3 linked regions of the Lichenicola cladoniae genome follow. Each later gene encodes a partner of the first gene's protein in a complex. Links are inferred from orthologs where the notes say so. Each region holds a gene or a part of one and is shown on either strand. Other genes may lie near its edges.

What was found.
Region 2: the proteins of dnaN (region 1) and dinB are in contact, whole or in part, in a solved structure (PDB 1OK7), measured with the Escherichia coli proteins. The link is inferred for Lichenicola cladoniae from one-to-one orthologs.
Region 3: the proteins of dnaN (region 1) and HN018_RS04825 are in contact, whole or in part, in a cryo-EM structure (PDB 8GIZ), measured with the Escherichia coli proteins. The link is inferred for Lichenicola cladoniae from one-to-one orthologs.

Annotation. Positions count from the first base shown.
Region 1 is NZ_CP053708.1:1,970,271-1,977,450, reverse strand. What follows is about bases 4,387-7,180. They hold dnaN (DNA polymerase III subunit beta), read right to left. Parts: upstream 6,449-7,180; coding sequence 5,324-6,448; downstream 4,387-5,323. Other genes in these bases: dnaA (chromosomal replication initiator protein DnaA), read right to left, coding at 6,563-7,180; recF (DNA replication/repair protein RecF), read right to left, coding at 4,387-5,314. Outside these bases: HN018_RS09125 (LLM class flavin-dependent oxidoreductase), read right to left, coding at 1-604; HN018_RS09120 (DMT family transporter), read right to left, coding at 618-1,556; gyrB (DNA topoisomerase (ATP-hydrolyzing) subunit B), read right to left, coding at 1,603-4,086; more of recF, read right to left, coding at 4,130-4,386. UniProt on the Escherichia coli protein: Confers DNA tethering and processivity to DNA polymerases and other proteins. Acts as a clamp, forming a ring around DNA (a reaction catalyzed by the clamp-loading complex) which diffuses in an ATP-independent manner freely and bidirectionally along dsDNA.
Region 2 is NZ_CP053708.1:4,763,684-4,770,855, reverse strand. What follows is about bases 1-2,786. They hold dinB (DNA polymerase IV), read left to right. Parts: upstream 1-727; coding sequence 728-1,846; downstream 1,847-2,786. Other genes in these bases: HN018_RS21665 (ABC transporter substrate-binding protein), read left to right, coding at 1,923-2,786; HN018_RS21675 (hypothetical protein), read right to left, coding at 89-373. In the rest of the region: more of HN018_RS21665, read left to right, coding at 2,787-2,954; HN018_RS21660 (ABC transporter permease), read left to right, coding at 2,972-3,748; HN018_RS21655 (ABC transporter ATP-binding protein), read left to right, coding at 3,745-4,524; HN018_RS21650 (hypothetical protein), read left to right, coding at 4,549-6,933; HN018_RS21645 (aldo/keto reductase), read right to left, coding at 6,946-7,172. UniProt on the Escherichia coli protein: Poorly processive, error-prone DNA polymerase involved in translesion repair and untargeted mutagenesis. Copies undamaged DNA at stalled replication forks, which arise in vivo from mismatched or misaligned primer ends.
Region 3 is NZ_CP053708.1:1,066,023-1,073,357, reverse strand. Bases 4,387-7,335 are described here. They hold HN018_RS04825 (DNA polymerase III subunit gamma/tau), read right to left. Parts: upstream 6,913-7,335; coding sequence 4,861-6,912; downstream 4,387-4,860. Other genes in these bases: nudC (NAD(+) diphosphatase), read left to right, coding at 7,139-7,335; HN018_RS04830 (YbaB/EbfC family nucleoid-associated protein), read right to left, coding at 4,512-4,835; recR (recombination mediator RecR), read right to left, coding at 4,387-4,501. In the rest of the region: HN018_RS04860 (ferritin-like domain-containing protein), read right to left, coding at 1-160; HN018_RS04855 (manganese catalase family protein), read right to left, coding at 239-1,162; HN018_RS04850 (mercuric reductase), read right to left, coding at 1,287-2,648; folB (dihydroneopterin aldolase), read right to left, coding at 2,714-3,109; HN018_RS04840 (SDR family oxidoreductase), read right to left, coding at 3,106-3,900; more of recR, read right to left, coding at 3,911-4,386. UniProt on the Escherichia coli protein: Part of the beta sliding clamp loading complex, which hydrolyzes ATP to load the beta clamp onto primed DNA to form the DNA replication pre-initiation complex.

The sequences.
Region 1 (7,180 bases):
TGTAGCGAACCTTGGACGGGTCGGTGTAGATGCGACGCTCGCGATCCTGGACGACCGCATCGTCGTCCCAGGAGCCTTCCCAGAGCTTGTAGAGCACGTCGAGATATTCGTCGGCGATCTCGTAGCGATGATCGTGCGGCACCTCGTCCGGATGCCCGAAATTGCGGGCCGCGTTGGGCAGATAGGACGTGACGATGTTCCACCCCACCCGCCCCTTGGTGAGGTGGTCGAGCGTCGACATGCGCCGCGCGAACGCGAACGGCGGTTCGTAGGTGGTGGAAAAGGTGGCGCCGAAACCGAGATGGCACGTCACCGCCGCCATCGCCGGGATCACCAGCAGCGGATCGTTCGACGGGATCTGCATCGCTTCGCGCAGGGCGGTTTCCGGACCGTCGCGGAAGCGGTCGTAGGTGCCGATGACGTCGGCGAGGAAAACCGCATCCAGCGTGCCGTGTTCGGCGATCTGCGCGGTCTCGGTCCAGAAATCGAGGTCGTTGAACCGGTGCCGGTTATTGTCGGGATGCACCCACATCCCGTGCATGATGTGGCTGACGCAGTTCATCTCGAACAGGTTGACGTGCAGCAGCTTGCGCATGATGTGCATGCCCGGGCCGGATCTAGCGCGCGCGGATGAGTGGGTGGCGGTTCCACCAGCGAGGTTTGCGGATCCGCTCGCGCTCGAAGGTGAACAGCCCGGCGCCGATGATCACGATGGAACCGAGGATCATCGGCAGGTCGATGCCGATGCCGAACAGCAGGGCATCGAGCGCCACCGCCCATAGCATCTGGCTGTATTGCGCGGGCGCCACCTGGCTCGCCGGAGCATGCTCGGATGCGAGCTGCAGCAGAATGTTTCCCGCCGCCGCGAGCAGCCCGTAGCCGAGCACGAAGATCCATTGGCGCGGTGTCGGCATGACCAGATGCGGCGCCGCGAACAGGAAGCTCGCGACGATCGGCCCGATCAGTCCGGCGCCATACAGCGAGATGCGCTTCTCGGTCGGTCCGAGTGCCCGCAGGATGACGATGGTGACCGCCCCCGCCAGTGCGCCGAGGATAGCGGCGAGATGACCCATGGTGAACGGCTGCAGGCCCGGGCGAAGCACGATCAGCACGCCGAGGAAGCCGACCAGAACGGCAGACCAGCGCCGCCAGCCGACCGGCTCCTTGAGGAAGATCACCGACAGGATCGTCACGAACGCCGGCATCAGGAACAGCAGCGCCATCGCCTCGGCCATCGAGAGCATGGTGAAGGCGATGACGGAGAATACCGAACCGGCAACGGCCGCCACCGCGCGCAGGCACCACATCAGGCGGCTCCTGCAGCGGAGCAGGTCGCTCCAGCGTTCGTCGGCGCCCTTGACCATCGGCACGGCCAGCAGCCCGAGCGCCGCGCCGAGGAACACCAGTTCGAACGCCGGGATCGATCCGGCGAGCAGCTTCACCGAGGCGTCGCTGAGCGAGTAGGCAACGAATGCGATGAACGCCAGCAGCACTCCACGCGCCACCCGGCTTGATGGATCGAGGGAAGCGCCTGCCGTACTGCCCGAAACATCCATGCCGACTGCCTTGCGATGGAACCAGAGGAAACCGTGTCGGCAGCGATCAGACGTCGAGGTTGGCCACTTTCAGCGCGTTGCCGACGATGAAGTCGCGGCGTGGCTCGACCACGTCGCCCATCAGCGTCGAGAACACTTGGGCCGCATTCTCGATGTCGCCCACCCGCACCTGCAGCAGCGTGCGTACGGCGGGGTCGAGCGTCGTGGTCCAGAGCTGATCGGCGTTCATCTCGCCGAGGCCCTTGAACCGGTTGATCGCCAGGCCCTTGCGGCCCTGGGTCAGGATGCGCTCGTAGGCGGACGCCGGACCCGGCATCGCATGCATGTTCCCGTCGAGCGTCAGCGTCGCCTCGGTGCCGAAATCCTTCTCCAGCAGTTCGGCATGCTCGGCCGCCCACAGCACGTCGGCACTGCGCAGCGTCACCGGGTCGAGCCGGTAGAGCTCGCCCACGCCGCGCACGGTGCGGCCGAACTGCAGCCCGTCCTGGTCGGCCGAGACTTTCCAGCCGCGCTCGGACACCGGCGATGCCGCGTCGAGGCGTGCGGCCAGGGCCTGGGCCCGCGACTGCGAACGTGCCACGTCGCCGGTCAGCGCGCCGGAGATCGCCGCCTGCTCGAGGATCCAGACCGGCGCCTTCACGCTCAGCCGGCGCAGCGCCCGCGTCGCCTCGCGCAGCCAGACCGTTTCCGCCGCGAGATCGCTGCCGGCCAGCTTGCGGCCGTCGGCATAGGTCAGCTGCGCATTGTTGAGCGCCTTGTCGAGCAGATACTGCTCGAGTGCGGCGTCGTCTTTGAGATACCGCTCGTCGTTGCCGCGCTTGGCGCGATAGAGCGGCGGCTGCGCGATATACAGATGCCCGCGATCGATCAGCTCCGGCATCTGCCGGAAAAAGAACGTCAGCAGCAGCGTGCGAATGTGCGATCCATCCACATCGGCGTCCGTCATGATGACGATGCGATGGTAGCGCAGCTTGTTGATCGCGAAGCCGCCCTGCTCCGGCTCGCCGCGCCCGATACCGGTCCCGAGTGCGGTGATCAGCGTGCCGATTTCGGCAGAACCCAGCATGCGATCGAAGCGGGCCCGCTCGACGTTCAGGATCTTGCCTTTCAGGGGCAGGATCGCCTGGAACTTCCGGTCGCGACCCTGCTTGGCGGTGCCGCCGGCGGAATCTCCCTCGACCAGGAATATTTCCGCCTTGGCTGCATCGCGCTCCTGGCAGTCGGCGAGCTTCCCCGGCAGCGACGAGATATCCAGCACGCCCTTGCGACGGGTCAGTTCGCGGGCCCGTCGGGCCGCCTCGCGGGCCGCCGCCGCATCCATCACCTTGGCGACGATGCTGCGGGCTTCCTTCGGGTGGGTCTCGAACCAATGCGAGATCGCATCGGCCACCGCCGCGTGCACGACCGGCTGGACTTCCGAGCTGACCAGCTTGTCCTTGGTCTGGCTGGAGAATTTCGGATCCGGCACCTTGACCGACAGCACCGCCGTCAGGCCCTCGCGCATGTCCTCGCCGGACAAGGCCAGCGCGTCCTTCTTGCCGATGCTCTCGGCATATTTGCCGACCACGCGCGTCAGCGCCTGCCGGAAACCGGCCAGGTGCGAGCCGCCGTCGCGCTGCGGGATATTGTTGGTGAAGCACAGCATGGTTTCATGGAAACTGTCGTTCCATGTCAGCGCGAACTCGACCTTCACGCCGTTCGCGTCATCGGCGCCGTCGGCGGTGATCGGGTCCGGAACGACGGCGATCTTGCCGCGGTCCAGCCACTGGACGAACGCGATCAGGCCGCCCTCGTAGCGGAAATGCTGTTCCTGCACCGGCGCATGGCGCTCGTCGCGCAGGTTGATCTCGAGGCCGGAGTTCAGGAACGCGAGCTCGCGCAGGCGCCGCTCGAGGATCGGGAACTCGAAGTCGGTGCGGGCGAAGGTCTTGGCGCTCGGCTTGAAGGTGACCTGGGTGCCACGCGGCTCGTCGCTCGGCCCGACGATCGACAGCGGCTCGACCGCATCGCCGTGCCGGAACCGGATCACGTGCTCCAGCCCCTGGCGCCAGATCCGCACTTCCATGGTCTCGGACAGGGCGTTCACCACCGCCGCGCCGACGCCGTGCAGGCCGCCGGAGACCTTGTAGCTGTTCTGGTTGAACTTGCCGCCGGCATGCAGCCGGGTCAGCACCACTTCCGCGGCGCTGATGCCTTCCTCGATGTGCATGTCGGTCGGGATGCCGCGCCCATTGTCCCGCACGGTGACGCTGCCGTCGCCGTTCAGCACGACGCTGCAGATCGTGGCGTGACCGGCCTGGGCCTCGTCGACGGCGTTGTCGATGATCTCGAATGCCATGTGATGCAGGCCGGATCCGTCGTCGGTATCGCCGATATACATTCCCGGACGTTTACGGACCGCGTCCAGGCCTTTCAGAACCGAGATCGAGGCTGCATCGTAATCACCGCCCGGAGGAAGCTCATGGGTAGCCTGATCGGCAATCGGCGTGTCGGAATCAGGCACATTGGCGGGAACGGCGTTTTCGGACATGCCGGTTGGGTTCTCCAGAACGGTCGGGAATCTTGTGTACCGACTATAGGCTTTTCCAGGCCTCGGAACCAGCGTTCAGCAGGCGTCCCTGCAGCGCGCCGACAGGGCTGGCGAGGCCCTCCAGCGGACGGAACGGTTCCAGATCGGTCCCGGTCATCAGCACGTGCGACGAGAGGCCGGCGAGGGCCTCGAACAGCGCGTTCCGGCGGGTCGCGTCCAAATGCACCAGCGGCTCGTCGAGCAGCAGCAGCGGGGCGTCGCCGCGCAGGCTGCCGATCAGTGCCGCATGTGCCAGCACCACGCCCAGCAGCAGCGCCTTCTGCTGCCCGGTGCTGGCCGTGCTGGCCTGCTGCCCGGTCTCGATGTCCGACAGCAGCAGATCCGCCTTGTGGGCGCCCAGCGACGCGCCGCCGGTGCGCGCGTCGGCGCTCCTCGCGGCCGCAAGCGTCATGCGCAGCCAATCCTCCACGGCCAGCGCGGGCTCATGTGCCAGCCGCTCGGCGATCGGGCAGGCCAGCATCAGCCGCGCCGCCGGAAATCCGTTGCCGCCAGGATCGCCCTCCCGGCCCGCGGCCCGGGCGTTCAGCCGCCCGACCAGCGCGCGCCGGGCCGCCGCGGCGGCCACGGCATGGCGCGCCATCGACAGTTCGAGCCCGCCGATCCAGCTCGCATCGGCGCGACCGGACGACAGCAGCCGGTTGCGTCCCTGCATCGCCTCGTCATGGGCCGCCACCTCGCGGGCGTGCCCCGGCTCCAGGGCCAGCACCAGCCGGTCGAGGAAGCGGCGGCGCCCCGAGGCGCCCTCGATGAACAACCGGTCCATCTGCGGGGTGAGCCAGACCGCCGAAAGCCGCTGGGCGATCTCGTTGCGGTTCCGGACGGGCTGTCCGTCCAGGCGGAATACGCGCCGGCCGGCCTGGCTGTCGGGCACGGTTCCGGTGCCGATCTCGAGCGCTTCGCCGGCGGAATGGAGTTTGGCGGCCACTGCCCAATGCACCGCCCCATGCCGGGGCAGATCGGCCATCCTGGCGCCGCGCAAGCCGCGCCCGGGCACCAGCAGGGAGATCGCTTCCAGCAGGTTGGTCTTGCCGCTGCCGTTCGGGCCGGTGATCAGGCTGATCCGGCCCTCGACGGTCCAGGCCAGGCTCTCGTAGTTCCTGAAATCGGTCAGGACCAGCCGGACCAGGCGCGACGCGTCCTGCGGCCCGGCGTCCGTATCTGCCTCGATGGTTCGGTCCTAGACCCGCATCGGCATCAGCACGTAGAGCGCCGACGGGCTATCCACGTCACGCACCACGGTCGGCGCCGCACTGTCCGAGAAGGCGAACTCGACGTCCTTCTCGATCTGGTCGGTGATGTCGTTCAGGTAGCGCGCCTGGAAGCCGATTTCGATCGGGCCGGAATCGTAGCTGACGCGGCCCTCGTCGAGCTCCTCCTTGGCGGTGCCCTGGTCGGCACTGGCAGCGGAGAGCGTCAGCAGGTGCCGCTCGAGGGTGAGCTTCACCGGGCGCGAGCGCTCCTGGCTGATCGCCGAGACGCGTGCGACCGCATCGGAGAAATCCTTCTTGCCGACGCGCAGGATCTTGTCGTTGTCGCGCGGGATCACCCGCTCGTATTCCGGGAAGGTGCCGTCGATCAGCTTGCTGGTCAGCATGACGGTGCCGATGGTGAACTGGATGCGGGTGTCGGACAGCGCGATCTCGACCTGCTCGCCGGCTTCGTCGAGCAGCTTGCGCACTTCGCCGACGGTCTTGCGCGGCACGATCACGCCGGGCATCCCGGCAGCCCCTGCCGGCAGCTCGGTTTCGACCCGTGCCAGGCGATGGCCGTCCGTCGCTACCGCGCGCAGCATGTCGCCGGTGTCGCCCTTGGCCGGATGCAGGTAGATGCCGTTCAGGTAGTAGCGCGTTTCCTCGGTGCTGATCGCGAAACGGCTGCGGTCGATCAGGCCGCGCAGCACGCCGGAACCGATCATGAAGCGGTGCGGCAGGGTGCCGGCGGTCATCGAGGGGAAATCATCCACCCCCAGCACGTTCAGGCTGGTGGCGTAGCGCCCGGCCCGGAGTGCCAACGGCGCATCGCCGCCTGCCTGGTCGAGCTCGACCTCGGCACCGTCCGGCAGCTTGCGTACGATCTCGAACAGAACCGACGCCGGTGCGGTGGTGGATCCGTCCCGGCTGGAGGTGGCGGCCACCTCCTCGACGATGGCGATCTCCATGTCGGTCGCGGTCAGGGTGAGCTTCCCGCCCTGCACCGCGATCAGCACGTTCGCCAGGATCGGGATGGTGTTTCGCTTCTCCGCCACACTCTGGATGTGGGCGAGTGCCTTCAGCAGCGTCGCACGATCGGCCTTGAACTTCATGGGACTGGTCTCGCCGGATAAAGCGTCAAAGCGGGATCGCAAACGGACAACGGGTCTAGCAGTCCAATCCGCGGAGTGCCAGCCTGGGCAGCCACCGCGAGGCGGTTCGGCTTCTCAGCTCTCCAGCATGCGACGCAGCAGCTCGACATCCTCGGCGAAGGCGGTGTCGCGTTCCATCAGCTCGGTCACCCGGCTGACCGCATGCATGACGGTGGTATGATCGCGATTGCCGAATTTCCGGCCGATTTCCGGCAGCGACCGGCTGGTCAGCTGCTTGGCCAGGTACATGGCCACCTGCCTCGGCCGCGCCACTGCCCGCGCCCGCCGGGCCGAGGACATGTCGGTCAGCCGGATGTTCCAATGCTCGGAAACCTTGCGCTGGATTTCCTCGATGGTGACGCGCCGGTCATGCGCCTTCAGGATGTCGTGCAGCACTTCCTGGGTCGCATCGAGCGTTACCGAGCGGCCGAACAGGTTGGCGTGGGCGATCATCCGGTTCAGCGCGCCCTCGAGTTCGCGAACGTTGGTGGTGATCTTGTGCGCCAGGAATTCCAGCACCTTCGGCGGCACGGCGACGCCGGATGCCAGGGCCTTGGCCTCCAGGATCGAGATGCGCAGCTCGAACGTGGTCGCGTGCAGGTCGGCCACCATGCCGCAGCCGAGCCGCGTGCGCAGCCTGTCCTCGAGGCCCGACAGGTCCGACGGCGACTTGTCGGCCGACACCACGATCTG
Region 2 (7,172 bases), 2.8 Mb from region 1 along the record:
CGATGGGAAGAGCAACGCCGGAATTCCATCGTTTCAGTTCGACGGCTCTCCCGGGCCGCATCTTCCAGTCCGTGGTTCCAGCAGACCATCAGCCCGTATCGCTTAGTCCCGTGGTCATCTGCGCGGACGTTGCGTGATCACCCCTGTCGTCGAGCGCGCGAGCCCGGATGCGACCGCGTTCCTGCAGGGGTAGCTCGAGCCAGCGATAGGTGAGGTCGGCGGCGGTCAGGGTGGCGAGCGCTGCGATCATGAAACCCAGCGGCACGTAGGTTTCGCCGCCCGGCCCGGTACGCCGCATGACGTCGATCACGGTGAACCAGATCGGGATGTGGCACATATAGATCGAACAGGATCGCGCACCGATCCACAGCATCGACCGTCGGAGGCCCGGTTGGAGTCGAAACCAGCCCCTGCTGCTGACTGGCCGCTAACACCAGCAGGAAAGCCGCCCGATTGGTGACCGCCCAGGCCAGCGGGCGCAAATCGATCAGAATGAGCGGGAGTTGGCCCGGTGCCGACGGTCGAGGGTGTCGGCGTGCGGGATGTGCATGGTCCTTACCCACTCTGCCCCCTGGTGGCGCGTTACATCTCTTGCATCTCGACGCTTGGCTCGCTTGCATCTCGACCTTTGGCTCGCTTGCATCTCGACGCCCGGCGCTGGGGAACGTAAAGTGAACGGGATGGTTCGAACAGGCGCGTCGATGTCATTGACCCGGGATGCCAGGCCATGCCTGCCGATCAGGCGGTAACGCCAAGCCTGCGGCGGATCATCCATGTGGACATGGATGCCTTCTACGCGTCGGTCGAGCAGCGGGACGACCCGTCGTTGCGCGGCAAGCCACTGGCCGTGGGCGGTTCGCGCGAGCGCGGCGTGGTGGCGGCCGCAAGCTACGAGGCGCGCCGTTTCGGGGTGCGCTCGGCCATGGCGTCGGTCACGGCACGACGGCAATGTCCCGAGCTGATCTTCGTGAAGCCGCGCTTCGACGTCTATCGCGAGGTATCGTTGCAGATCCGCGGGATCTTCGCCGATTACACGCCCCTGATCCAGCCATTGTCGCTGGACGAAGCCTACCTCGACGTCACCCAGCCACTGCGCGATCTCGGATCGGCCACGGCGATCGCCGAGGAAATCCGGGCGCGTATCCGCGAGCAGACCGGACTCACCGCCTCGGCCGGGGTCTCCTACAACAAGTTCCTGGCCAAGCTGGCCTCCGACCACCGCAAGCCAGACGGACTGTTCGTCATCACGCCGCGATACGGTCCGAGCTTCGTCGAGACGCTGAAGGTCAGCCAGTTCCACGGGGTCGGGCCGGTGACGGCGGCCAAGATGGAGCGGCTCGGCATCCAGACCGGGATGGACCTGCGCGGCTGCACGATCGACTTCCTGGTCCGGCATTTCGGCAAGTCGGGGCCGCACTACCACGCCATCGCACGCGGCCAGGACGAGCGGCCGGTGGTGGCGGACCGCCTGCGCAAGTCGATCGGCGCGGAACAGACGTTCGAGCGCGACATCACCGGGTGGGACGAGGCGCTGGCCGCAATCCAGCCGGCGATCGACAAGGTTTGGGCCACCTACGACAAGGGCGGCCGGGGTGCACGGACGATCACCCTGAAGGTGAAATTTTCCGACTTCCGGCTCATGACCCGCGCAGCCTCGGGCAGCCGGCCCGTCGGCACGCGGAGCGAGCTTGCCATCGCCGCCGAAGGCCTGTTGCGGGCCGCGTTTCCGTTCGAGAAGAGCGTGCGGCTGCTGGGCGTCAGCATGTCCCGCTTCGAGGACGAACAGGCCGAGCAGACGGTCGGTGGCGAGGATCTGTTCAGCATCGTCGATCGCCCCGGTTCCTGACGCATTCGGGGCGAGCTGCTTTGACCACACACCGGTTCGATTGTACGATCCCACATCAATAATCGGGGATATCACGATGCGGATACGCTATTTGAGAGGCAGTTGCCTGTGCGCTGCGATCATTGGCGTGTCCAGCTTCGGAGCCCTCCTGTCGAACCCTGCCCAGGCCGCCGACCCGATCCGGATCGGCTATATTCCGGTGCTGGGCTCGTCTGCCCTGTTCGTGCTCGACGGCGAAGGCTGGGCAAAGCCGGCCGGGCTCACGCTGAAGCTGATCAGGTTCCAGGCCGGAACCCAGGCGATCCAGGCGCTGGCTGCGGGCCAGATCGACGCTTATGTCGCCGGTGTGCTGCCCTTGCTGGTCGCCCGGTCGCACGGGATCGACGTCAAGGTGGTTGCAGCCGGCGCGGTCGAGGAACTCGAGGTCGCCGCGCGCGGAAAACTCGCCACCGTCGCCCCCGCGGGCACCGGCCTGTCGAAGCGATTCGCCGCCTTCACCAAGGCGACCGGCCGCAAGCCGAAAATCGCCGCCCAGCCGGTGGGGTCGGTTCCGGACACGCTGCTGCGCTACTGGATGCAGGATCGCAATCACCTCGATCCGAAATCCGCCGACATCATCGGCATCGATATCGACGCGGCACAACAGGCGCTGCTGTCCGGCGCGGTCGATGCCGCCATCCTGCGCGAGCCTGCACTGACCGTCGTGCGGCACCGGTTGCCGGACGTGCAGCTCCTGGCGCACGGCAGCGACCTGATGCCGGACCAGCCCGGCTCGGTGCTGGCAATTGTTCGCCCCGATGCCCCGGATCGCGGTGCCTGGAAGGACAAGCTGGTCGGGCTGTTCGTGCGCGCGACCGACCTGATCAAGAGCAAGCCTGCGGAAGCGGCACCGTTTATCCTCACGGTCCTCGGCGGCGGCATCCTGAGCCAGTCGGTGATCGAGGAGGCGCTTGCGTCGCCGGACACGAAATTCATTTCCGACCCGGCGCGGCTCATGACGCCGGTCAAGGCGCTGCAGGATTTCGAGGTGGCGAACGGCACACTCAAGGAGGCTGTTCCGGTGGCATCGCTGTTCGACCTCGGCCCCTACAGCCGCATCACCCACTGACCGTCCGGCACCGTCAAATGCCTGTCCGGTTACGCCGCCCGAGCGCCTCGTCGTCACGATTGCTGCTCGGCGGCCTCGGCCTGTGCCTGCTGTTCGGCACCTGGGAAGCGGTCCTGCGGCTCGGGCTGGTGTCGCCGGGGCTCCTGCCACGACCGAGCGAACTGCCCGCCGCCTGGATCAGGGAGGTGCGCGGCGGCTTCTGGCTGCAGGCCATCCTCGACAGCCTGACGCACTATCTGCTGGGCGTGCTGATCGGCACCTGCCTCGGGATCGGGGCTGGCCTGGCATGCGGCATGCTCCCCCGCCTCGACGCGCTGACCAGCGGGCTGGTCAGGCTGCTCCGGCCGATTCCAAGCCTGGCATGGGTTCCGTTCGCCATCCTGTGGTTCGGCCTCAACACCGCAGGCGCCACCTTCGTCGTTGCGATCTCGGTGTTCTGGATCAACTTCTATGCGGCCCACGGCGCAGTACAGGCGATCGACCGGTCGCTGTTCGAAGTGGCCGATGCGTTCGGCCACGCCAGCGTGCTGGGCCGGCTGACCAAGATCGTGGTGCCGGCCTCGATGCCGGGCATCCTGGCGGGCCTGCGCACCGGGATCGGCCAGGCCTGGATGTCGGTCGTGGCAGCCGAATTGTTCGGCGTTCCTGGGATCGGCGCGCGCATGATGCAGGCGTCCAGCCTGCTCGCGACCGACCTGGTGGTGATCTACATGCTGACCATGGCGCTGCTCTACGCGCTCACTGACTCGGTCTTCATGCTGGTGCGCAACCGACTGCTCGCGTGGCAAAGATGACCGCGCCGCTGCTGTCGCTGCAAGACATCACCCTGTCCTACACCCAGGACGGCGCCACCACGACCATCCTTCAGGGCCTGGACCTCGCCGTTGCACCGGGGGAGTTCGTGGCGCTGCTGGGACCATCCGGCGTCGGCAAGTCGACCTTGCTTCGGGTCGCCATGGGACTGGTCGCACCCGGCAAGGGCTTGGTGCAGCGTCCTCCCGATCGCGTCGGCAACCGGCGCAGCGCGGCCCTGGTGTTCCAGGATGCCAAGCTGCTGCCCTGGCGCCGGGTGCGGGCCAATGTCGAACTCGGCCTCGAAGGGCTGCGACTGTCGCGAGCGGACCGGCACGATCGCGCCCTGCGCGCTTTGGCCCTGGTCGGACTCGAGGCGCAGGCCGGACGCTGGCCGCACCAGTTGTCCGGCGGCCAGCGCCAGCGCGTCGGCGTGGCGCGGGCGCTGGCCGTCGATCCGGACCTGCTGCTGATGGACGAGCCGTTCGGCGCGCTGGACGCGATCACCCGCGCGGCGCTGCAGGAGGAACTGCTGCGGATCTGGCTGCAGACGCGCAAGACCGTGCTGTTCGTCACGCACGACATCGACGAGGCACTGTTCCTGGCGGACCGTATCGTCGTGCTCGGCGGAACCCCTGCATCGGTGCGCGGCGAGCTCCAGGTCGGCCCGCGTCCGCGCGAACGCGACGACCCGCAGCATGCGATGCTCGGCCGGCACCTGCGCGCCCTGCTGACCGACGACCCTGCCGCCGGCGCCTGGCGCGGCGTCGATATCTGACCTGGATTCCGAGGAACGCCCGCGATGGACTTCATGGACCGCGCTACCCGACACCGGATTATCGGCCCGCACGTGGCGCCGGACGGATATTACGAAGCCAGCAAGCGGATGCCGTTCCTGGGGCAGGTCGCCTGCAGGACCGAGACGGTCGAGGCCGGAAGCTGGCAGGAGATCGTGCTCGACTACGAGGTGGGAGCGTCGGGCCTGGCGGACGGCGCCTGGATCAAGGCGACCTTCAAGTTCTACTCGGACTGGGCCTTGTTCCAGACCATCGATCCGACGGCTGCGAACTACATTTCCGCCGAATATCAGGCAGGCCGGCTCTTGCCCGGCCAGGAACCGGCAACGGTGCAATCGCTCTCGTGCCGCTTCGACCAGAAGGGCCATGAGAGACCCTTCCAGAAGGCCATCATCGTCGACGTGATCGACGGATATCTCAATCCCGGCGACCACATCCTGATCCGTCTCGGCGATCGCCGCGCCGGCGGACCCGGCACTCGCGTGCAGACATTCGTGGAACAGGATTTCCGGTTCAGGCTCTATATCGATCCGGTCGGGACCTCGCGCTTCAGCGCGGTGCCGGGCGATGTCGTCATGCAGATCGTCCCCGGGCCAGCCGAGCGACTGATCGTGACGGCGCCCCGGTTGATACGGCCGAACACCGCGATCCGCATCCATCTGCGCACCGAGGATGCCTGGGGCAACACCACCATCGACGGCGGCAACAGCGTCCTGCTCACCGCCCACCATGCCGACACGCCGCCGGTCGTCACGCACGCCGTCCTGTCCGACGATGGATGGGCGATTGCGACGGTCGACAGCCTGAAGCTGGACCAGCCGGGCGAGTTCAGACTGGACGCAAGCCTCGAGGGCAGGGCCCGGGTCCTGCCCGCCCACGCCTACGTCTCCGTCGATCCGGCCGCCCGGTTCGAGCGTATTTTCTACGGCGACCTGCATGTGCATTCCGACGACACGGTCGGCACCAACGACACCGTGTATAATCTCGGCTACGGCCGCGACGTGGCCGGGCTCGACGTGCTCGGCTACACGGCGAACGACTTCCAGATCACCGAGGCGCGCTGGAACCAGGCAGTCGCGCACGTCAACACGATGAACCAGGCCGGGCGCTTCGTGTGCTATCCCGGCACCGAATGGTGCGGCAACTCCTGCGCCGGCGGCGACCACAACGTGGTGTTCCTGCATGACCGCGTGCCGGAGTTTCCGTTCGACCGGAATGGCAACCTGGTGCGCTCGTTCGAGTGGAACGAGGAGATGGCGTCCGACCGGATCGAGCCGGGCGCATGGCCGCTCGAGGATGTCTACGCCACCTACGCGCACGATCCCGAAGGCCATCTGCTGATCCCGCATGTCGGCGGGCGGCGCTGCAATCTCGGCTGGCATCACCCGGCCCTGGAGCGGCTGGTCGAGGTCGGATCGGCGTGGGGCCACTTCCCGTGGCTGCTGCAGGATGCGGTGGCGCGCGGCTACAAGATCGGGGTTTCGGCGAACAGCGACGAGCATCGCGGCCGCTGCGGCGGCGGTGCACCCGGAACCGCGGTGTTCGGAACCAAGGGCGGGCTGACCGGCATCCTGGCGGACCGGCTGGATCGCGGCACGGTCGGGCAGGCGCTGCGGGCCCGGAACACCTTCGCGACCACCGGCGAGCGTTCGGTCGGACTGGCGTGGTCGGGCGCGCATCTGCAGGGCGACGAGTTCACCCAGGCGGGCGAGCTCCGCGTCGATTACCGGTTTCTCGGCGATATCGGCTTCGACACCATCGAGGCCTACGACCATACCGGCTGCATCTGGTCGCGCGACCTGCAGCGCGAAGCCGGCTTCTCGCAGCGCCGGCTCCGCGTCCGCTGGGGCGGTGCGCGTATCCGCGATCGCTATCGCTGGGCCGCCTGGCAGGGACGGATCACCGTCACCGGCGCCACCATCCTCGGGCACACGGCATTCGGCTTCGAGCACCAGGAGGAAACGATCCGTCGCAGTTCGCCGGTGACGGTCGATTTCCACTCCGACACGTTCGGCGACCGCGACACGATCGAACTCGAGCTGGATGCCATCGCCCGTGCGACCATCCTGGTCGAGGGAACCATCGGCGGCTACGTGAAGGTCGGCGACGCACGCGCCGGCAGTGGTTTCGTGCACCAGCCGACATTCCGGCTGGAAACCGATGGCCCGCATCTTCTCGAAACCGGTACCGTTACCGCGAACCTCGCAGGCGTAGACATGCATGTCTCCATCCAGCGTCTTGCCGACCAGGACATGCCGCGCGACGTGCAGGGGTCGTTCGTCATCGGTCCCGACAACGGTCCGCACGGTCATCGGCAGATCTATCTGGTCGGGCGCCAGCGTGACGGATCTGCGGTTTACACCTCGCCGCTGATCGTCATGTTCACCTAGCCGATTGCAAGGTCAGCCGTTCACCGCCTGCATGCCTGCTGCAGGATAACGTTCGCCACTGACCGAACCGGCCGGCAGAAGCCGGGCAATGGCATCCAGTTCATCGGTGCCCAGCACGAGGTCGGCCGAAGCGAGGTTTTCCTCGAGATACCGGACCTTCTTGGTTCCTGGGATCGGCACCACGTCGTCGCCCTGTGCCAGCACCCAGGCAAGCGCCAGCTGACCCGCCTTACAGCCCT
Region 3 (7,335 bases), 900 kb from region 1 along the record:
GATGCTGCTGCAGCCGCAGCTTCATTTCCGGGTAGTTCTCGATGCGCTCGATCTGGCGCTCGCACAGCTCGATCGCGCTCATCTCAAGCGCATGCTGGTTGCGCAGGCCGACATGATAGATTTCGTGCACCGTGTCTCCGGTTGATGCGTCACCGTCCATGATTGTTTTCCTTGATTGAAGCTGAAACGCGATGCCGGATGCACCCACGATCGAGGTGCATCCGAGCAGGCAGTTGAATTAACGGGATTTCTTGTAGAGCTTGGAGGCGATCTCGAACATTTCCTGCGGCGCGTAGTCCGGCGTGAACGCGGACGGGACGCCGGTCAGCTGATGGATCTTGCCGCCTTCGGGTGCACCATCGACCACGACGAGCTCACCCGGCGGATCGCCCGGCAGCGCCATCTCGCCATTGCCCCAGATGCCCGACATCTCCTTGTAGTCGTTCGGGCTGAACGTATAGAGGCGACGATGCGAGCCCTCGTTCAGGTACTTCTGGCACTCCGGGATCTTGTCGAGATTGATGTTCGGTGTCGGCAGGAACTTCTCGATCGCCACGCCGGTGATCTGCTTCAGCGCCAGCGCATAGGCATGAGCATGTACCGAGCCGCGTACCAGCAGGTAGCCGCAGACTTCGCGACCGGTCGGATCGGTCATCGTCTCATACACGCGCAGCTTGTGCAGGCGGGCGCCGCACTCGAGGTGGAAATTGTGCAGCAGGTCGACGACGACGTTGCCGGTGCTGGTGACGAAGTCGTTGTTCCACGACGCGCCATTGCTGTTGACCGGGGCCGAACCGCCACCGCCCGACAGGAACGCTGCCGCGAGCCGGATGTCCTTCATGTCCTCGAACGGCGCGCCCGAGATATCGCCGCCATCGACGCTGTCGCCGTCATTGTCGGGACCGTTGTTCAGCATGGCAACGCCGTTGCTGACCAGTTCGACGTGCCCGAGTTCCTCGGCCGTGATGCTGGCAACGAGGTTGTAGAACGGGCGCAGCTTGTCCTTGCTGCGGAAGTTAAAGCTCTGGAACATGTAGTTCCCGAGGGTGGACATCTCGCCATATTTGCCGCCGAGCAGTTCCTGCAAGGCAGCGGCGGCATTGGGGTCCCGCCGTTTCGGCGCGGGAAGCTCGGCTTGCAGCTTATCGATACGTAGAAACATGAGGGACACTCCGGGGGGAAACCAGTGAACGGAGGCTCTGGGAACGGGTTCGCGCCGCGCCGGTCGCTTTGATCCGCATTCGGATCACGTTTGAAAGACGCGGCGCACGGTAAGTCCCGAGAGGCTACGTATAGGCGGCAACCACTGCATTCTTGGCGGCCTCGCCGATGGTCGGGTGGATGACCACCGAGTTCTTGATCGTGTTGGCACCCGCCCCCGCGTTCATGAGTGCTATGAACACCTGCACGACTTCCGACCCGTTGTGGCAAAGGCATGCGGCGCCCAGGAACCGGTCGGTCTCCGCGTCGATCACCACCTTGATGAAGCCGGCGGTCTGCCCGACCTCCTTGGCCTTGCCGCTGGTCGACATGTCCTTGCGACCGATCCTGATCGCATGGCCCGCCTTGCGTGCCTCGGTCTCCGTCATGCCGACGCGGCCGAGTTCGGGATCGAGGAACATCGCATAGGGCACGATCCGCTCGGTGGTCATGCGGCTGTCGCCGACGATCTGGTCGTGTATTACCTTGGAGTCCGCATAGGCGGTGTGGGTGAAGGCCGGGCCGCCGCGAATATCTCCCGCCGCCCACACCCCCGCGACAGTCGTTGCCAACCGCTCGTCGACCTCGATCATGCCGTGCTGGTCGGTTGCGACTCCCAGTGTCTCGAGCCCGAGATCATCGGTATTGGGCCGGCGTCCGGTCGCTACCAGGAGGTGCGTGCCTTCCAGCACCACGCCATCGACATGCACGCGGATGCCGCCGTCGATCGGCTCGATGCGGTCTATCCGGACGTCGAGCCTGATCTCCAGACCTTCGGCCTCGAGAAATTTTGCAATGACGTAGGATACGTCCGGATCCTCGCGTTCGGCCAGCGCGCTGCCGCTCTGGAGCACCACCACCTCAGACTCGAGCCGGCTGAACGCCTGGCCGAACTCCAGTGCCAGGTAGCTGCCGCCGATCACAATCAGCCGCTCCGGCAGCACGGTCATGTCGATCCAGTTCTCCGCAGTCAGGAGCGGCACCGTCCGGAGCCCGTCGATGTCCGGCAGCAGGCTGCGGGTGCCGGTATCGAGCACCACACGGCGCGCGCGAACCCGACCGCCGTCGCTCTCGACAACGAACCGGCCATCCTCCCGGCCGGCGAGCCGTCCATGAGCGCGGATCAGGCACGGGTTGGCCGCCTGCTCGATGCTGTCGTCGAGCGAATTCCTTGCCGCCGCGACCATGCCGCGCACCCGGTCCATCACCGCGCCGAAATCGACATCGATGGTCGGGATGCGGATGCCCCAGCGCTCGCCGTTGCGTGCCTCGTAGGCGACCTGGGCCGAGGCGATGAGTGCCTTGCTGGGGGTGCAGCCGAAATTGACGCAGGACCCGCCGAGATGAACCCGCTCGATCAGTGCGACCTGCTGCCCCGCCTCGGCGAGCGAGCGCGCTAGCGGCACCCCGGCCTGTCCACCGCCGATGATCGCGACGTCGACATCCATCTTCTCTGTCCCCCGATGCGAGGGCAACGGTGGACATGCGAGGCTGGTTGCCGCCCGGCCCGCGCCTATGGCTGGCGGCGCTCGATCTCGACGCCGACGGAGACCAGCTCGGAGAACACGTCCAGCTTCTCGACCATCACCCGGACCACGCGGATACGGGCATCGGCCAGCACCCCGGCGGCAATGCGCTCCGCCAGCGTCTCGACCAGCCGTACATGGCCCTCGTCGATGATCCGCCTGACCAGCTGGACCACGCGCTCGTAGGAGACCGTCCGGCTGAGATCGTCGCGGCCGATCGCCAGGCCCGGCTCGTCCGTCACGCCGAAGCCGATATTCACCCGCACGCGCTGGCGGACGTTCTCTTCATGCGGATAGACGCCGATATGCGCGTCGATCACCAGGTCGCGCAGGAACACGTGCCGCAGCGGCGGCTGCTCCGGCCATGGTGGAAACATGCTCATTCCTGAAACGCTCCACCGGCGCCCGGTGCGGGATGCCATTGCATGTGCTGGCCGCCATCGAGCGCCAGCATCTGTCCGGTGACGGACGGCAGGCACAGCAATGACAGCGCAGCGCGGGCCACTTCGCCCGGGCTGGTGCCGCGTCCGAGCGGCACGCTCTCGCATTGCGCCCGGAACTGCGCATCGCTCTGGCGAGGGCTCGGCAGCGCCGGGCCGGGGCCGATCGCGTTCACCCGGATGCGCCGCGGCGCCAGCGCCAGCGCCATCGATTGGGTCAGTGCCCAAAGCCCGGCTTTCGACAGGCTGTAGGACACGAAATGCGGGGTCGGCGACCAGACCCGCTGGTCCAGCATGTTCAGCACCATGCCCTCGGCATCGGCCGGCAGCCCGCGGGCGAAATCCTGCATCAGCCTGAACGGCGCGCGCAGGTTCGGCTCCATATGCCGGTCCCAGGAGGCGCGGTCGGCATCGTGCCACTCGTCGCGCTCGAAGGTGCTGGCGTTGTTGACCAGCACGCCGAGCGGGCCGATCGCCGCTCCCGCGCGGCCGACCAGGCCGGCGACCTCATGCTCCTGCGAGAGGTCGCCTTCCAGTAGCACGCCCTTCACGCCGATCGCCTCGATGGTCTCCATCGTCTGCTGCGCCTCCTCGTGGCCATGCCGGCAATGGATCGCCACCGCGAACCCGCATTCGGCGAATGCCAGGGCGATGGCCCGGCCGAGCCGCGCCGCGCCGCCGGTGACCAGCACCGCGCGCGGGACGGAGGATGGGATCGGCCAGATCACGCTCATGCGGGCGCCGTCACGAGCGGCGGGCCATCAGGGCGGCCGCGAGCGTGCCGTCATCCAGCACGTCGAGCGCACCACCCATCGGCACGCCCTGTGCCACCCGGGTGATGGCGATACCGAACGACGCCAGCCGCTCGGCCAGCCAGTGGGCTGTGGTCGCACCCTCGACCGTGGCGCCGAGCGCCAAAATCACCTCGCGCACCTCGCCCCCGGCGAGCCTCGCTAAAAGCGGTGCAGTGCTGAGATCCTCTGGACCGGTGCCACCCAGCGCCGAGAGGGTGCCGCCGAGCACATGGTAGAGCCCGCGATGCACCCCTGCCCGCTCCAGCGCCCAGAGGTCGCCGACGCCTTCGACCACGCAGACCATCGAGTGGTCGCGGTGCTCGTCGGCGCAGATGGAGCACGGGTTGCGGCTGTCCAGATTGCCGCACGCGTCGCAGGTGCGCACGCTGTTGGCCGCCTGCTCCATGGCCGTCGCCAGCGGCAGCAGCCGGGTGCGCGGCTGACGCAACAGGGTCAGCGCCGCACGCCGTGCGCTGCGCGGGCCAAGCCCCGGCAGTCTCGCCAACAGCTCGATCAGCCGCTCGATTTCCGGCCCGCCCATCGGGAGCGCGTCAGAACGGCAGTTTCATGCCGGCCGGCAGGTTCAGCCCACCGGTCACCTTCTCCATCTCGGCGCCCGTACGGACCTCGAGATGACGGCGGGCTTCCGCATGCGCCGCGATGATCAGGTCCTCAAGCATTTCCATCTCCGCGGGATCGGCCAGCTTAGGATCGATGCGGATGCGCTTGAGGTCGCCCTTGCCGGTAAGCGTCACGGACACCATCCCGGCGCCGGCAGCACCCTCGATTTCGAGAGTGGCAAGACCGGCCTGCATCTCTTCCATCTTGGCCTGCATCTGCGATGCCTGCTTCATCAGGCCTGCGAGGTTCTTCATGCGCTGTGGTCCTTGAAAACGCGTGTCATGGATCGGGAAGCCCGACCTCGTTGTCGAGATCGTCGAGCCCGACCGGCTCCGAATCGAGCGGTGCGAACTCCATATCGGGAGCGTCGGCGTCGTTGAGTAGAGACTGGGCAACGATCGGTTCCGGCGGCAGTCCGTATTCGTCGAGCGTCGCATCGTTGACCGCACCGAGCCTGGCACCCGGAAACGCCGCCATGATCGCCTGCACCAGCGGATGGGCTTCCGCCATCTGGCTCCGGGTGATGTCCAGCGCATCCGACTGCTCGGCCAGCGTCGGCTCGCCGGCCTCGCGGACCACGGCGATGGTCCAGCGCGTGGCGGTCGCGTCGCTGAGCAGCTTTGCCAGGCGCTGGGCAAGGTCGCGCGGCGCCTGCGGTTCCAGCCTGAGCTCGATCACCGGGGCGGCGAACCTGACCAGATGGGCGCAATGGCGCAGATGCCCGTGCAGCATCGCCTCGCGCCGGGTGGCGATGAAGGCCACCACCTCGCGCCAGCTCTTGAGCGAGGGCGGTGGAGGTGCCGACATCTCGACCGGCGGGGCGACGGTCTCGGCCATCGGGGCCGCCATTCGGTCCTGGTCCGGCTCCCGGTCCAGCTCCGGGGCGGGCGCCCGCGCGGCACCGCCGCCGGTCACTGAACGGAGCGTCGGGCCGGGGTTGGACTGTCCCAACGGCGCCGGCGGGGCACGGTGTCCAGAGGATTGTTCTGCCTGCAACTGGCGAACGAGGTCGCCGGGCGGCGGCAGGTCGGCGACATGGCACAGCCGGATCAGCACCATCTCGGCGGCCTCGCGGCGGTCCGGCGCGGTCTCGACCTCGGCCACGCCCTTCAGCAACATCTGCCAGGTCCGTCCCAGCACCGGCACCGGCAGCGCATCCGCCAGGGCGGCTCCGCGCACACGTTCGGTTTCCGGCAAGTCGCCGCTGGTGCGCAGGGCCGGCAACGCCTTCAGGCGCGACACGGTGTGGATCAGCTCGAGCAGGTCGGCCAGCATCAGTCCGAGATCGGCACCGCGCGCATGCGCCTGATCGGTGATCGCCAGCGCGTCGGCCGGCTTGCCTGCCATCACCGCGTCGAGCAGGTCGAACACCAGGCCGCGATCGGCCAGTCCCAGCATGTCCGCGACCCGGTCGGCGCGAATGGTGCCGTCGCCGGTTCCATCGTCACTGCCGTCGCCACCCTGGGCGATCGCCTGGTCCAGCAGCGAGAGCCCGTCCCGCACCGAACCGTCGGCGGCGCGGGCGATCAGCGCCAGGGCTTCGGCGGTAATCGACGCACCTTCCTTGGCCGCGATCACCGCGAAATGCGCCGACAGCTCGGACTGCGAGACGCGGCGTAGGTCGAAGCGCTGGCAGCGCGACAGCACCGTCACCGGCACCTTGCGCAATTCGGTGGTGGCGAAGATGAAGGTGACCTGGGCGGGAGGCTCCTCCAGGGTTTTCAGCAACGCGTTGAACGCGTTGCGCGACAGCATGTGCACCTCGTCGATGATGAATACCTTCATCCGCGCCTGCATCGGCCGGAACCGGGTCGCCTCGATGATCTCGCGCACGTCGTCGATGCCGGTCCGGGACGCGGCATCCATTTCCAGCACGTCCGGGTGCCGGTCGGCGAGGATGGCGGTGCAGTTGGCGCAGACCCCGCACGGATCGGCAGTAGGCCCGCCGGTGCCATCCACGCCGATGCAGTTCAGGGCGCGGGCGATGATGCGGGCGGTGGTGGTCTTGCCGACGCCGCGCACGCCGGTGAGCATGAAGGCATGCGCGACACGTTCGACGGCGAAGGCGCGCCGCAGGATGCGCACCATCGCCTCCTGGCCGATCAGGTCGTCGAACCGGGCGGGGCGATAGGTGCGCGCAAGGACGCGATAGGGGGTTTTCGGGGCTAAAGCTGCAATGGCGACGGGCTGAGCCGGTGCTGCCCGTGGGGGCGCCAGCGTATCGCCGAACAGGCCGGGCCCTTCGGCGGGTGGCGGCTCCGGCAGGCCCGAGGCACCGTCCATGCCGTGCTCGTCGGTATCCCGAGGGTCGGAGTTGTCGCTGGATGACATGTGCATCAGATTGGTGGGAGGCCGAACGAACGACCCGAGCGGAAACTCACTGCGGCTGCTTCCTTCCGGACCTGACCGGGTTGGCAAGACGCCCGTCCGCTGCCGACCTCCCGATCGGACCTTAACACGGTTGCCCCCATGGGCGACAAGAGGCGGCGACAAGAGGCGGCGACGAGAAGCGGACTGCTTCGGATCGAACAGGTCGGGGCGGTCATCGGAGGCATTTATGGCAGGCGACAGGCTCTCGCCCATCGTTAATTTCTACGCCGGCAGCAGGATCGACCGCGCCGCCAATTCGCGCGCGGACGAGGATGCGATCGCGGGCTATCTCGCCGATCCCGTACGCCGCCTGCTGCCGTTCTGGCGCGGTCGGCACCTGATGGAGCGGCTCGCGCCGGACAGCATCCGCGTGGCGATGCCGAG